Regions from separate parts of the Syntrophothermus sp. genome, predicted to be linked through region 1. Evidence: riboswitches for the same ligand, from Rfam matches in the RefSeq annotation. Region 1 holds a riboswitch; the other holds the start of a gene.
What was found. Region 1 has a riboswitch for S-adenosylmethionine ahead of HPY90_RS00595 (tRNA sulfurtransferase). Riboswitches for the same ligand answer to the same signal wherever they lie in the genome.

Region 1 (8,094 bases):
GATAAATACGGTGGTGTTGGATAAGACGGGTACCATTACTACGGGCGAATTGCAGGTTACAGATGTGATAACCGCCGAACAGTATGCGGGCCAGGAAAAGCAATTGTTAAACTGGGCGGCGCAAGTTGAGAAACAATCGGAACACCCGGTGGCCCAGGCCATTGCCCGGGGAGCCTTGGAACGCGCGCCCGGGTTGACCGTGACAGAACCCACGGAGTTTACTGCTGTTCCCGGCAAAGGGGTGAGAGCTATCCTGGAGGGAAAGAAGATTCTAATCGGTACCCGCAGGTTTCTGCAGGAGGAAGGCGTAGACCTGAAACCCCTTCTGCCAATGGTAGATGAAATGGAAGCAGAAGGAAAGACCACTGTGCTCATGGCGGTAGACCAGGTGGTTGCCGCCGCCATTGCAGTTGCGGACACGGTGAAGGAACACTCGGCCGAAGCCATACGGGAACTGAAAGACTTGGGCGTGGAGGTCTGGATGATCACCGGGGACAACTGGCGGACAGCAGCGGCTATAGCTGGGCAGGTAGGGATTGATAACGTGCTGGCGGAAGTGCTGCCGGAAGATAAAGCGCGGGAGGTACAAAGGCTGCGCGATAAAGGCCGTATTGTCGCCATGGTGGGGGATGGGATTAACGATGCCCCGGCTCTGGCCACGGCCGATGTGGGCATAGCTATAGGCACGGGCACTGATATAGCTATGGAAGCGGCCGACATTACGCTCATGCGAGGAGACCTGCGGGCCATAGTTACAGCTATTCGTCTCAGTAAAGCCACGATGCGAAACATCAAGCAGAACCTGTTTTGGGCGTTTTTCTACAACACGGTGGGGATTCCGCTAGCGGCGGCGGGACTTCTGAGCCCGGTGTTAGCGGGAGGAGCCATGGCCTTAAGTTCAGTCTCGGTGGTCAGTAACGCCTTGAGGCTTAAGCGGGTAAGGTTGACCTGAAAAGGAACCGGGCTTGCAGGTTCCTATGTGGGGAGGGCATTAATTGATGCGGAAGCATGTCATAAAGCAGGTGCTGAACCTCAGGGGTATGACCTGTAGTAACTGCGAGACCAGAATTGAAAGGGTGTTACGCAGGATTCCCGGGGTGCGCCGGGTGAAGTCCAGTTATCCCCGGTCAATGGTTTGATAAAACCCATGGGATTAGTCATGTATAGTTTCTAGGCACCCGGCTGACTAGATAACTGGAGGCCAGGGAGATTGGACCCGCAGGGAACGCTCTCCCCGGCCTTTGTTCTTGGTACGGGCGGGTAACTCTACCCATGACAGAGCCTGGTCTTAATTGGGAAAGGAGAAATGAGCTATGGGAAATACCTACTGGGAGGCGGAGATCGAGACCATGAGCCAAGACGGGCTTCGCGCTTACCAGCTTGCCAGATTGTCCGAGACCGTGTTACGGGCCTACCATGGGTCCGTGTACTATCGAAGGATAATGGATGAAAAGGGGATTCGTCCTCACCAGGTACGATATCTGGAAGACCTGGAACGGTTTCCATTTCTAAATAAGCAAATAATACGGGAGAGCCAAGAAAGGCAGCCGCCCCTGGGTGACCTGGTAGCCGTACCCGAGACGGAGATAGTGTATACTGCTCTATCCAGCGGCTCAACCGGGGTGCCCACGGCTTCCCCCTTTACCCGGACGGACTTCGACGAGTGGATGGATTACGAAGCCCGTCTCTATTGGTCTACGGGAATGCGACCAGCCGACAGGTACGTTCACGCCATCAGTATGAGCCTATTCTGCGGGGGGCCGGTGGTGCTCGGGGCTCAGCGGCTGGGGGCCATGACCAACGATGACGAAGAGGTTTTTGCCATTCCCCGGTCACAGTTTGAAAGCGTAGAAGAGGGGCTGGAGGCTACTCACAAGGTTGGGGCAGCCAGGATTCCTACTCCCTTCTTCCGGATTCACAGTGAACCGGAATTCCCAAGTACCTTATGAAGAACTGGACAGGTGTTGTGGCGTCATACCGGAAGAAGCCGGGCAGCCTTAAAGAATCTCAAATGAAATACTGCCATTGAAACGAAAAAATGCAGAGATAGCCTCTGCATTTTTTTGTCACTCCTATAAAACTACCGGCAGTCCCTGTTCTCCCTAATATGTTGTTGACTGCGAACCCCAGTAACGGGAAGTGAAGATAGTGGTAAAACAGTAATTGCCAGCGATAAAGGCGGTGCGAGGAGATTTGCGTGGGTGGGTAACAACTCCTAGTCACCGGCAAGTATTCCCTGACATGGACCAATGCAAAAGATATGAGAGGAAGTGGAGGTATCTTCAATAACTCCCTTTGTCCCTTTCCCTGGCAAGAAAACTAGTAAGGACAGATAAAAAAATGTGATACATCCTAAATTAAAGAAACTTACATGAAGCTTCCTTTGGGGGATTTATTAAGACATACATCGCGCCAGGGTTGTCAAGTCGTCCTTTTGAAAGAGGCGTGAGCAGGCATTAACAGCATCAGAATCATAAAGAACGCCGCTATTCTGTGAAATCTCAGTGAGGGCTTCTTTTATTCCGAGAGCGGGCCTGTAGGGCCGGTGAGAGGCCATGGCTTCTACCACGTCAGCAATCGCCAGTATTCTTGCCTCCAAAAGGATTTCTTCGCCGGAGAGGCCGGACGGATACCCGGAGCCATTCATTCGTTCGTGGTGCTGGAGAACGATACGGGCAACAGGCCACGTAAAGGGTATGTTCTTTAGAATTTCATACCCGGCTTGGGGGTGACACCTGATCAGCCCCCATTCCAATTCGGTAAGTTGACCCGGTTTGGTAAGAATCTCGGAAGGAACAGCTATCTTACCAATGTCGTGAAGGGTTGCCGCCACCCTTATTCCATCGATTTGGTCCTCGGGGAGCTTCATTTCTTTGGCGATAGCACAAGCCAGATGGGATACCCGCTGCTGGTGTCCCGCCGTATACGGATCCCTCTTTTCTGCGGTAACTGCCAGAGCATTAACTACACCGTCCAAGGTTCGGCGCATCTTTGCAATGCTCTGCTTCAGCGCTTCCTCACCCCGTTTGCGGATGATAATGCCAGCTAGCATATCGGCGATGGCTGCCAGGAACTCTTCCTCGTTGTTTTGGCGGACATGACCTTCTCTCACATACAGGTTTATCACTCCCAGAATCCTGTCGGCGTATAGGATGGGAACGCAATAGTGACCGTGGGGAACGATACCTTCATACCGGGTTTCATGACGTTCGTCCAGGTGGGCAGCGAACTGTATCTTGCGTTCCAGTGCTGCACGTCCACAGAGGCACCTCCCAAAGGGAACTCGTGCACACGTTTCCAAAAGTGGAGCGGCAAGCCCGCTTTGAGCCTTCATCACCAGAACCCCGGGTTCGTCCTCGACGATGAAAATGCTGCCCTTCGATTGCACTGAAAGCCACGGTATGGAGACGATGAGGTCGAGTGCGGCCCTAAGGATATCTTCTAGATTTGTCTCTTCGAGAGAGAGGCGCATAAGACAATTCATGGTAGCTAGCAAATCTTGATTACGCTTGAGTTGTTCTTCTACGTCACATGTGTACCTTCGAGTTTCATGCGTTACAGGATGCTTATTAATGTACATTGTCCCAATCCCTTCCATGTTCTTTCGCCGCCAAAGTAGGCAAAGAAACCCGCGTTTCAGACTACGTGTGGAAGAACCGTATCGATTCTTCCAGTTGGGCAGTGGTATCCTTTAGGCTAAGAATGATATGAGTAAGTTCTGCCACCATTCCCGTATGAGTCCTCGCACCGGTTGCCACGTCTTCGGCAATTGCTGCCGTCTGGGCGGATGACTTGCCAATACTATCCACTATCCCTGCGATTTTGAAACTAAGGCTGGTAAGTTGTTGTATGGATGCGGAAACGTTTTCTATCTGGCTACTGGTCTGTTCGATTTCCGATGTGATTAGCCGGAAAGAATCAAAAGCCGTATCAGTAAGTCCGACCCCTTGATCAACTTTTGATGTGCCAGCGTTCATGGCTATTATGGCGTTGTCAGTGGCGCGGCTAATAGAGTCGACTAGCATAGTAATCTCTTTGGCCGCCTTGCCTGACTCATCTGCGAGTTTTCTTACTTCTTCTGAGACTACGGCAAAGCCCCTCCCGTGTTCCCCGGCCCGGGCCGCCTCAATAGCGGCATTGAGGGCTAACAAATTGGTCTGTTCGGCAATCCCGGTTATGACGGCAGTTATCTGCCCGATTTGATTGGAGTGTTCCTTAACGTAATCAATAGCTGCCGAGATCATGGGGCGTCGGGCGAATATATGTACTGGAGCTCCGCTACCCGGAAATTTGCGATGTGAGATTTAAGATTATCGGTTATCTGAATACTGGGTAAATGGTACTTACTAAGAGATTCAACCTCGTGGTTCACGTTGCTCAAAGAGTTTAATCCTACGGCTCCCACCAGAACCACAAAAACCAGAATTATAATTGATCCCACAAGTAAGCGGCGACGAATGCTCATGGCAATCTCCTTTCATATAGAGAATTCATGACAAGGAACCAGAAGGCAGATATAAATCCTACTAATATAATAGGAACAATGATATAAGTTAAAATTACCAAAGGGAAAGTATCTTGTCAAGAACTGGTGCGATATTGCGATATTAAGAAAATAATCCAGAAAAATAAGGAAGTGTTGACAGTAAAAAAAAATTAAATTACTATATCTATAATTCCTATGATTTTTATAGAGTTTAGTCTCATGCAGATACTCATCCATAGTCGCGGAGGCACTGGCCCTGTGAAGCCCTGCAACCGATTTGTGCACGGTGCTAACTCGTGCGGAATGATTCCGAAAGATGAGGTTGCCAATGGCTCTTTGCCGGAAGGGGCTTTTATTTTCGAAAAATCAAGGAGAGGGGAGGGGCATGTACAAAAGATGGGGCCGGACTCCTCGTCACGGAACTGGAAAGGTGTACAATACGATTATGGCACGATGCCCTGAAAAATACCGGGTGACAATATTAAGGCGAATGATGTTTCGTATCGCCGAAGAAATTGCAGCCGGTCAACGGATTCAGTGCCTGATTACCGGGGAAAGCGTGGGACAGGTGGCCAGCCAGACCCTGGAAAGTATGAGCGTAATCGGCAGTGCCATACGGATGCTGCTGCTGAGGCCGCTGGCCGGGCTGGACAAAACCGAGATCGTTGAAATCGCCAAGAAAATAAGGACTTACGGGATTTCTATATTGCCCTACGAGGATTGCTGTTCCATGTTTGTTCCCAAACACCCGGCCACCAAACCCAAACTGGACATCATAGTTGAAGCCGAGAGTAAAGTCGACTGGGAACCCTTACTGCGAGAGGCGATTGAGACGGTCGAGACACTGGACATTGATGCCACCTGGCTTCCGTAGAGTACGGTCTTCGGCAAGACCGGCTTTTTAACCGTTCTTTAGGGAGGGATAGGTTTGTTGAACTACGTATTTAAGAAGATTGATCAAGAACAAGAATTATCCAAGGAGGATATTGTCTGCCTGTTGGCCCTGAAAGACGAGCAGGAACTGGCCCGGCTTTACGACCGGGCGGATAGGGTCAGGCAAAAGTATGTGGGTGACGAAGTTCACCTGCGTGGCCTGATTGAGTTTTCCAACTACTGCAGGAAGAACTGCAACTACTGCGGCATCCGCAGGGGGAACCGTAAGCTACAACGCTATCGTATGTCCGCTGAAGAAATACTGGCCACTGTGGCTGTGGCAGAGAGATTGGGGTACAAAACGGTGGTATTACAGTCGGGAGAGGATATGTACTACACGGTGGGTAAATTGGTAGACATAATTAGGAGAATAAAGCAAGAGGCAGATGTAGCTATTACCCTGAGTATCGGAGAGCGATCCCGGGAAGAATACGAGCGGCTGCACGAGGCAGGGGCGGATAGATTTCTAATACGTTTTGAAACCTCCAACCGCGAGTTGTACAGTAGGCTTCACCCTGATTCCGACTACGATGAGCGTATGCAGATTCTCGTCTGGCTAAAGGAAATCGGCTACCAGGTAGGGTCCGGAGTTATGATCGGACTGCCCGGCCAAACCCTTGAGGACCTGGCCATGGATATACTGAAATTCAGAGAGCTGGACCTGGATATGGTAGGAGTGGGACCTTATATATGCCATGAAGAAACTCCCCTGGCCGGAAACGCGAATGGGACTGTGGAGATGACCTTCAAGGTTATAGCTCTCACCCGAATCGTAACCCGTGATGCTCATATTCCCGCTACCACCGCCCTGGCTACTCTCAGGCCGACTGATGGGCGAGAAAAGGCCCTGGAGCTGGGGGCGAATGTTGTAATGCCTAATGTTACCCCAGCGAAGTATCGCGCTCTGTATGAATTATATCCTGCCAAGGTCTGCATTGGGGAAGAAGCGGAGCAGTGCCAGGCGTGCATGCACGGGCGCATATATTCCTTGGGCCGTCCTATTAGCCAGGGCTATGGGCATTCTTTCAAGAGGGCTCATCTACTGCCACAATCACGATGCGGTAATTAGAAGTTGTTTGGCCTGCTTTACCTGGATGCGAAGATCCCGCACAAGCTGAGGTATCCGGTTTGCGGTGATCGAAAAGGCAAGGAGTGAAGTGCCAGTGGTTGCGGATATCAGGGAAGTGTATTTGGACAACAGTGCTACGACTCCGGTTCTCCCCGAAATTGCTGATAAGGTCAGGGAAGTCATGGTGAGGCAATTCGGGAACCCGTCTTCTCTCCACCGAAAAGGCCTGGAGGCCGAGATGCTGGTGACCGAGGCCCGGAAGCAGATAAGCCGGGGGTTGGGGGTGCGGGACGAGGAAATAATCTTTACCTCAGGCGGGACCGAAGCCAACAACCTGGCTTTGTTCGGCGCTGCTATGGCCAACCGGAGACGCGGCAACAGGATAGTAAGCAGCCCCATTGAACATCCCTCTGTACTGGAGGTTTTAAAAAAGCTTGGTGAACGGGGGTTTGAAATCGTCTTCTGTCCTGTAGACAGCACCGGACGGGTTTATCCAGAAAAACTAGCTTCTTTAATAACCCCGGATACGATCCTGGTCAGCATCATGACAGTAAATAACGAGATTGGGACCGTTCAACCGGTGGGTGAGTTGGTTGAGGCCTGCAAACAGGTGAACCCCGGCCTGATTTTCCATACCGACTGTGTACAGGCCGTGGGAAAGGTATTGATTGCTCCGAAACAGACCGGCGCTGATATGATAAGCTTAAGTTCCCACAAGATACACGGCCCGAAAGGGGTGGGAGCCCTGTACGTCGCAGGAGGGGCCCCCCTTGAATCGTTGTTATACGGGGGAGGCCAGGAAAGAGGGATAAGGTCCGGAACCGAGAACGTGCCGGGAATCGTGGGTTTTGGCCTGGCTGTCCAAATGGCCACGGCTGATTTTGAGTCACATACCGGGCAGATGCGGCGGCTCAAAACCAGGTTAATAGAGCGGCTCGATTCCAACGGGGTCAAATTCAGGATCAACGGCCCGCCCCTCGATCAGGCGGCTCCTCACATCGTCAGCCTGTCTTTCCCAGGCGTACGGGGCGAAGTGCTCGTGCACTACCTGGAAGCCGAAAATATATTCGTTTCCACGGGGGCCGCGTGCAGTTCTAGGAAGGTCAAAATAAGCCATGTTCTCAAAGCTATCGGCCTTTCCGCGCGGGAGGCGGAGGGTTCTATACGAGTGAGCCTGTCGATACTGAACACTGAGGATGACATCGACCGGTTAGCCGAGGCCTTGATCGCAGCGCTTAAGAAACTCAGGGCTTTATTATAAACCATGGTATCTCCGTTATGTTAGGGTTCATAATGACCAAGTTATAAAAGAACAAGGTATCACTCTCGAGGAGTTCACTGCTATAAAGTTGGGCACAGGCGACACGTCCACGGAAAGCATTCAGGTATATCATAATCCTTCGTTCAGGCTGCCGGTGCGGTAGCCGTCCAGGTCCAGACTGACATAGGTGAAACCGCATTTCTTTACCGTTTGGGAAACGGCGGCTCTTATTGCCGGTTCCATTATCCGGGGGATCTCCGCCGGAGACAGTTCGATTCGGGCCACCGACCCATGATATCTGACCCGCACTCCGGTCAATCCCATGGCCGTGAGCTCGGTTTCGGC
Region 2 (8,094 bases), on a different contig from region 1:
GGTTTGCGTTGAGAGCAGAAAGTACAGCCTTTTTTGCAGTCAGACCGTGGGCGGTTACTCCGGGCACGGTTTTGATTTTCTGTATGAGTTTCACCGGTTTCCTTTTCCTACATATATTTACAGATTGGAGAACATTTTCATTCAAAAAGAGATCATGATGGTGCGGGGCGAAAACACGGTATTAATTCTGTACCACGTCCTCAACCCGGACAATCTTAATTTTAGACTCTGTCTCTTTCCGCTGGTCACAAACCGCGACTACCACTGGACTGTACGCAAAAACAAGTGGCCGTTTCTTACCAGCATTCAGGACAACAGGGTTATGATCGAGGCCTATCCAGGAGCACCGAAACTTTATTTGAGTGCCGACCGGGGTAGACTCCAGCGGGCGGGGTTCTGGTACTATGACCTGTTCTACGAGCTGGAGGCGGAACGCGGTCTAGATGCGGTGGAAGACTTGTACTGCCCGGTGAAATTCGAGATAGAGAGCAACAGGAGTTTATCTTGGGCTCTAAGGGCTTCTACCGAAGACTTGGCCATTGACCAGGAGTGGGTACTTAAACAAAGAAACGAATCGCTCGACCGTATGAAGAGATTAGGCCGCGCCTTACCGCAGACCGATAATCATATAAAGGTGCTGACTTTGGCTGCGGATGATTTCATTGTGGAACGCAGGAACACGGGTAAGAAGACCATAATTGCGGGTTATCCCTGGTTTACGGATTGGGGACGGGACGCGATGATCGCCCTGCCAGGGCTGACCTTGGTGACGGGGCGTTACCGAGATGCACGAGAGATAATTAAGGGCTTTGTGGACTGGGTTCAGGAAGGCTTAGTACCCAATTGCTTCTCCGATGATTCTGGATGTCCTCATTACAACACGGTTGATGCTTCTTTGTGGCTATTTTGGGCTGTGCACAAGTACCTTGAATATACGGGGGACTGGGATTTTGTGAACGAAGTGTACCCTTGTCTTTGTACTATAGTTGATGACTACTGCCGGGGAACAAGGTACGGCATCAAGGTAGATAAAGACGGGCTAGTCACCCAGGGAGAGGAAGGGATGGCCCTGACTTGGATGGATGCCCGAATTGCAGGGCAACCGGTAACCCCGCGAAGGGGGAAAGCCGTGGAGATAAACTCGTTGTGGCATTTTGCTGCACGGTTTTTGGCTTACTTGACATGTCGGTTTGGAAGGCCGAGATCGGGTAAAGAGTTTACAAAACTGGCTGACCTGGTCAGGAGCTCTTTCGTCAGGGAGTTCTGGTTTGAGCCAGGCGGTTATCTCTATGATGTCGTGGGAGAAGTTGACAAAGACGCCACGTTAAGGTGCAATCAGGTAATCGCGGTTAGCCTGCCAACCCGTCTGTTGAACTCGGAACAGGAAAAGAGTGTAATAAGAAAAGTATGGCGCGAGCTTTACACCCCTTTCGGTCTGAGGACTCTGTGTCCTCTCTCCGAGGGGTACAAAGGCACCTATGGTGGAAGCGAGCACGAGCGCGACCGTGCTTATCACCAGGGAACCGTTTGGGTGTGGCCGTGGGGACATTTCGTCACGGCGGTGAGCAGGATTTACGCTGACTACAGCGGGCGCCTGACGTTGATAAAGAAAATGGTAAAACCCCTTTTGATCCATCTTGAGGACGGATGCGTTGGTAACGTTTCTGAGATTTTTGACGGCGATTTTCCGCATTCTCCCAGGGGTTGCTTTGCCCAGGCCTGGTCAGTAGGAGAGGTGCTCCGGGTTTATGCGGAAGAGGTTATGGGGGTCAAAGGAAGGCATAAGATCGATATCCAGGACTAAAAGAAATTAAGAATTGCACCGCTTATAAAAAAAGAGTAGAATGGCATATGAAAGCTAGGACAGGACGCGGGCATCACGCGGAACTGCCCGCTGCCGATAAAGGAGGTGGATCTAACGGTGTTTGGCTTGATCGGGAATGTCGGGCCGTGGGAATTGATACTGATACTGACTATAGCTCTAATCATTTTTGGACCGGGGAAATTACCTGAGGCCGGTAAAGCCATCGGCCGGGCTATGAATGAGTTCAAGAAGGCATCTACAGGAATACAAAACGAAATACGAGAAGCGGTTTCCCTGGATGAAAAGGACAGCAAGGACAACAGCAGTGCAAGTTCTACGTAGACGGTGCTCTATGTCGTGGCCGTTGCGGCTCGGGATGGTAACCATGGTCCTAAAGAAGATTTTTCTTTAGTGTTAAGTTGAATAAGGCATCCAACTCTTATCGAGAGAGGTGGAGGGACGGGCCCTATGAAACCCGGCAACCGCCTTGGTTATCCGAGGTATGGTGCCAATTCCTGCAGGATGTGATTCCTGGGAGATAAGAGGAGGCAGACCAATCGCGAGTTCATATGCCTCTTCCTGGGAAGAGGCTTTTTTATGTTTTGGGTAAAAGGAGTGAAGCACTTGAACAAAGACCTGGCATCTTTGTTAAGAGAAAGGATAATCATTCTCGACGGGGCCATGGGCACCATGCTTCAAGAGAAAGGGCTGCGCCCAGGGGATTGCCCGGAGTTGTTTGGGCTGGAACACCCGGAAGTACTGGAAGAAATACATGGCCAATATATAGAAGCAGGTGCTGATATAATCCAGACTAATACATTCGGAGCTAACCGTTTCAAGCTGGCTGAATACGGCTTGCAAGACCGCGTGGTCGAAATAAACAAGGCTGCGGTCAAGGCTGCCAAGAAAGTGGCAGGCAGCGGGGCCTTGGTGGCTATCGATATCGGCCCTACCGGTCGTTTGTTGCAGCCAGCCGGGAATACTACATTTGACCAGCTTTACGAGGCTTTTCGCGAGCAGGTGGTAGCTGGGGCCGAAGCCGGGGCTGACCTGGTTTCGATTGAAACCATGACTGATATAGGTGAACTCCGGGCCGCCGTGATTGCGGCCCGTGAGAATACTGACCTGCCGATATTGGCCCATTTGACGTTCGAGCCCAACGGGCGGACCATGATGGGAACTTCTCCGGCCGGGGCTGCACTGGTGCTGGAAGCTTTGGGAGTAACGGCTATCGGCGCTAATTGCTCGGGGGGGCCCAAAGAATTGCTCCCGGTTATCGAAGAGATGGCTCGGGTTACCGGAATTTTTCTGTCAGTGGAGCCGAATGCTGGTCTTCCTAAGCTAGAAAACGGGCGCACTATTTTCCCGGAGACTCCAGAGAGTATGGCTGTTTATGCCCTGAGCTTGCGGGAAGCTGGAGCTAACTTGATCGGCGGGTGTTGCGGGACTACTCCTGCCCATATCAGGGCTATGGCTGAAATCTTGCGGGGCCTTCCCCCGGTAACCAGAAGGCCTAAACGGGTTCGTGCTCTGGCCTCGCGCAGCCGGTACGTAGTATTGTCTGAGGATAGTCCGCTTCATTTTATTGGGGAACGGATTAACCCTACTGCTCGCAAGAAACTGGGTCAGGACATTGCCCAGGGCAGCATGGCCATGGTGGCCGAAGAAGCCCGGAAGCAGGTGGAAGCCGGGGCGCCATTGATAGACGTAAATGTTGGGGTCCCAGGTATCGATGAACCGTCGGCTATGGAAAAGGCGGTAATTGCGGTGCAAAGCGCGGTGGACGTGCCGATATCAATAGATTCAGCCAATTCGGCGGCGGTAGAGGCTGCCTTAAAGGCCTTTGTGGGCCGTCCTCTAATCAATTCAACTACGGGCGAACAAAAGGTTTTGGAGCGTATATTGCCTTTGGCTAAAAAGTACGGGGCAGCGGTACTGGGATTATGTTTGGACGAGAAGGGGATCCCGTCAACAGCCGGGGAGAGGTTCGAGATAGCGGTTCGCATATTAGAGCAGGCCCGGTTATACGGTTTGCGCGAAGAGGATATTTATATCGATTGCCTGGTCAAGACCGCCGGGGCAGAACAAGCCCAGGTCATGGAAACCATCAAGTGCGTGCGGATGGTTCGTGAGAGACTAGGACTGGCTACGGTTTTGGGCATCAGTAATGTTTCCCATGGACTGCCGGCTAGAGAAATCCTTAACTCGACCTATTTGGCTATGGCGTTGGGTAGCGGTTTAGATCTCCCGATAATCAACCCGTTTGACCAGCGTATTCGGGAGGTCATTTTGGCGTCTGGGGTGCTCCTTAACCGGGATATTTCCGCCCGGAAGTTCGTAGGTGAGTTCAAAGATAGAACATCTTTGCCCTCAGAGGCTGTTCGACCTGGATCGTGGGTATGTGAGAAGTGCAACATTCCCTTGCTTGTAGCTGGCAAGCCTCCGGGAGGAGTTGACGATGCTAGCCGACTTCCTGTTGTAGCCGGGGAAGAAAAGGTTAAACAGGAAGAGGGTTCCAAGGGGGCCGATATAGCTGCTAGGATAGAGGAAGCGGTGGTTAAAGGGGAGGAACACCTAATAGTTGGACTGGTGAAAGAAGCTTTGGCAGCTGGAATCGCTGCTTTGGAGGTAGTCAACAAGTCTTTGATACCGGGAATAGAGAAAGTAGGTGAGCTTTACGAAAAGCAGGAGTACTTTTTACCTCAGCTAATGCTTTCGGCCGAAACAATGAAGAAAGGTTTTGCGACAGTCAGGCCATTTTTGACACAACAGGCCCAGCAACAATTCGGTACAATTATCATGGCAACCGTCGAGGGAGACATCCATGACATAGGTAAGAACATCGTGAGCCTGATGCTGGAGAATTACGGGTTCAAGGTGATAGACCTTGGCAAGAACGTTCCGGCCCAGCGCATCGTGGAGGAAGCAGTCAGGAGCCGGGCTGACATCGTTGGCCTGAGTGCCTTGATGACGACCACTATGCCTCGCATGGGAGAGGTTATCGAGAAATTGCGCGAGAAGGGACTCGGCTGCAGGGTCATGGTTGGCGGAGCGGTACTGACTCAGGAGTATGCTGAGCGGATTGGGGCTGATGCCTATGCCCGTGATGCGCGCGAAGCAGTTATAAAAGCCAGAAAACTTTGCAACCTGGACTAAAGGGGAGGATTGTATGGCGGTGAAAAAGACTTACGAAGAAATCAATGAGAAGATTCGCCGGGGAAAAGCGGTGGTAGTAACGGCGGAAGAGATGATCGGTATAGTTGAAGAGAAAGGATACACCAAGGCCGCGGAAGAAGTGGATGTAGTTACTACCGGGACGTTTGGTCCTATGTGTTCGTCGGGGGCTTTTCTTAACTTCGGTCATTCGAATCCCCGCATAAGGATGAAACGGGTTTGGCTTAACGGGGTAGAAGCATATTCTGGGATTGCTGCGGTTGACGCTTACATCGGTGCAACCCAGCTTCCAGAAAACGATCCGGAAAACAAAGTATACCCGGGCAAATTCGTGTACGGGGGAGGTCACGTCATCCATGACCTCGTGGCTAGGAAAATGATAAGACTAGAAGCCGTAAGTTATGGAACCGACTGTTATCCGCGCAAGAAAATTGAAACGATGATAACCCTAGATGATCTAAACGAAGCGTATCTGTATAATCCGAGAAACGCTTACCAGAATTACAACTGTGCGGTAAACTTAGGTAATCGCACTATTTATACTTATATGGGTATACTCAAGCCCAATCTGGGAAATGCAAGTTACTCTAGTGCCGGGCAATTAAGCCCCCTGTTGAACGATCCCTATTACCGAACCATAGGCATTGGAACCCGGATTTTCCTAGGGGGAGGGATAGGCTATGTGGCTTGGTACGGAACCCAACACCATCCCAATGTTCCCAGAGCTGAAAACGGCGTTCCTTTAGGAGGAGCAGGTACTTTGGCCGTGATCGGCGATCTTAAACAGATGAGCCCGGAGTGGCTGGTTGGAGCCAGTTTCATAGGGTACGGAGCCAGCATGTACGTAGGTCTAGGTATACCTATCCCCATTTTAGACGAAGAAATGGTTCGGTACACGGCAGTGAAGGATGAGGAGATTTTGTGTCCCGTGGTGGATTACAGCGAAGGTTACCCCTACTGCAAGCCCATTGATCTCGGCTATGTAAACTATAGGGATCTGAAGAGCGGGAAGGTTACCATTAGGGGTAAAGAGGTTCCAACCACTCCTATGTCCAGCTATCCCAGAGCGCGGAAGATCGCTGAAATACTCAAAGAATGGATAAAGAGCGGAAGGTTCGAACTGACACAACCTGTCGCACCGTTACCTTCGGCCGATGCCGACATCGTTTTTCATTCACTGCCTGAGCGCAATGTAAACGGGTACAATGGGTTAAGATAAAAGGGGGAAGAAAAGTGATAAAGAACAGGGTGGTTTGCTTTTTCTCCGCCTCTCAATCGGAACAACCGATCATTTATAGATTAGTCAAGGATTATGACCTCGTGATAAACATCTTAAAAGCGGATATCAATCCACAGAAAGAAGGATACCTAGTAGTCGAACTCGTCGGAACCAGAGAACAGTTTGAGCGAGGAGTTAATTATCTGAAGGACTTGGGGGTTAGGGTGGAGCCTCTAAGCCAAACCGTGGTTTGGCATGAAGAAATCTGCATCCAGTGTGGTGCTTGTGCTTCTTTCTGTCCAACCGGGGCTCTAGAGATTACCGACCGTGAAAAAATGGAGGTATCTTTCGACAACAGCCGCTGCGTGGTATGCGGTATGTGCTTAGATTGTTGCCCGACCCGGGCAGTGAAGCTGCACTTTGAAGTAGCATAGTCCTTTGGGTGACTGGTAGTTCAAAAATTGACACATCAGATATAATTAAAGCAACAAGGAAAGCAACAAGTCTAGGCAGGAGCGGGGGCAGTGGTACAAAACGATTACAGCCGGCGAAAGTACCGGATTTTTTACCAGGCCTCGGATCTCATTTACTTCCAAATAAAGCTGAAGGAGACCGATCTAGCGATAGGAGTAGATAGAGAAAGCTTTAATGATGGACTGGTAGAGCTCGCAGAAAGGACAGTTATTAAACTTCGAGGAGATCTGGAAAGCTATATTATCTTGTCACCAGAATTTAGGACGTCTTTTGCTCCGGTTCCGGCTTTGCCGGGAGCGCCTCCCGTAGCCATGAGCATGATAAGGGCTGCCGCTGTAGCTGGGGTTGGGCCTATGGCAGCCGTAGCAGGTGCTATTGCAGAAGCGGTAGGAAAAGAGCTGGAATCCAGGGTGCGGGAGGTTGTGGTCGAAAACGGTGGAGACATTTATTTGAGTGGCAAACACGACAGGATCATCGGGATTTTTGCCGGCGAGTCTCCTTTCAGCAACCGTATAGGTTTGAAGGTAGGGGGCGCAGAGATGCCGGTTGGTGTGTGTACCTCCTCCGCGACAGTGGGCCCATCGGTGAGCCTAGGGCGGGCTGACGCGGCGGTAATTAAAGCCAAAAGTGCGGCTTTAGCAGACGCGGTCGCTACCGGAGCCGGAAACCTAGTGCAGGGCGAGAGTGATTTGGTCAAGGCCCTGGAGTATGCTAAAGGGATTGACGGAGTACTGGGGGTAATTGTTATAAAGAAAGATAAGTTAGCTGCATGGGGAGAAATGGAGATAATTCCTCTGTCAAAGCAAGCTAACCGGAGATGAGGGAGAAGGAGGAGTTATTCTGGACAGTGAAATGGTGGTTGACCTACTGACGGAATGGCTTAAAACCAGAGTCCAAGAAGCAGGTGCCCAAGGGGTCGTATTCGGCCTTAGCGGGGGAATCGATTCGGCAGTAGTAGGAGCTCTATCCCGCCGTGCTTTCGGGGACGATGTACTCGGAATAATCATGCCTTGTCAAAGCAGTGTTCAGGACATGTTGGACGCGAAGCTGGTAGCGGACGAGTTGTCTATTCCCTGCATCATGGTGGAACTGGACGATGCTTACCAGTTACTTCTCGGGCAGTATGAGGCTTTTGTTAAGATAGGGAATGAAGAGAAGGCCCGTCAGGTTAAGGGTAACATTAAACCGCGTTTACGCATGATAACTCTCTATTATTTTGCCCAGGCTTTGGGATATTTGGTGGTAGGCACGAGTAACCGTGATGAGCTGGAAGTCGGGTACTTTACCAAGTATGGTGATGGGGGAGTAGACCTTATGCCCATCGGGGCTTTAGTTAAATCACAGGTGAGAGAACTGGCCAAGTTCTTGGGGGTTCCGGAATGTATCATTAATAAGGTTCCTTCGGCTGGCTTGTACGAGAATC

Region 2: linked by a shared signal. The riboswitch ahead of HPY90_RS11095 (homocysteine S-methyltransferase family protein) and the one ahead of HPY90_RS00595 (tRNA sulfurtransferase) in region 1 are both predicted to bind S-adenosylmethionine.

Annotation. Positions count from the first base shown of each region.
Region 1 is NZ_JABUEX010000001.1:110,417-118,510, forward strand. It holds gene HPY90_RS00570 (heavy metal translocating P-type ATPase) at 1-952, shown strand, start outside; gene HPY90_RS00575 (heavy-metal-associated domain-containing protein) at 999-1,139, shown strand; gene HPY90_RS00580 (phenylacetate--CoA ligase family protein) at 1,314-1,949, shown strand; gene HPY90_RS00585 (HD-GYP domain-containing protein) at 2,396-3,580, opposite strand; partial or broken gene HPY90_RS00590 (methyl-accepting chemotaxis protein) at 3,642-4,208, opposite strand; gene HPY90_RS16060 (MCP four helix bundle domain-containing protein) at 4,241-4,465, opposite strand; SAM riboswitch class I at 4,713-4,809, shown strand; gene HPY90_RS00595 (tRNA sulfurtransferase) at 4,872-5,360, shown strand; gene hydE ([FeFe] hydrogenase H-cluster radical SAM maturase HydE) at 5,418-6,488, shown strand; gene HPY90_RS00605 (cysteine desulfurase family protein) at 6,583-7,749, shown strand; gene larE (ATP-dependent sacrificial sulfur transferase LarE) at 7,879-8,094, opposite strand, start outside.
Region 2 is NZ_JABUEX010000037.1:18,235-26,328, reverse strand. It holds gene HPY90_RS11105 (amylo-alpha-1,6-glucosidase) at 1-1,804, shown strand, start outside; gene HPY90_RS11100 (Sec-independent protein translocase subunit TatA/TatB) at 1,922-2,146, shown strand; SAM riboswitch class I at 2,241-2,349, shown strand; gene HPY90_RS11095 (homocysteine S-methyltransferase family protein) at 2,402-4,960, shown strand; gene HPY90_RS11090 (homocysteine biosynthesis protein) at 4,974-6,197, shown strand; gene HPY90_RS11085 (NIL domain-containing protein) at 6,212-6,631, shown strand; gene HPY90_RS11080 (UPF0280 family protein) at 6,722-7,492, shown strand; gene nadE (NAD(+) synthase) at 7,524-8,094, shown strand, end outside.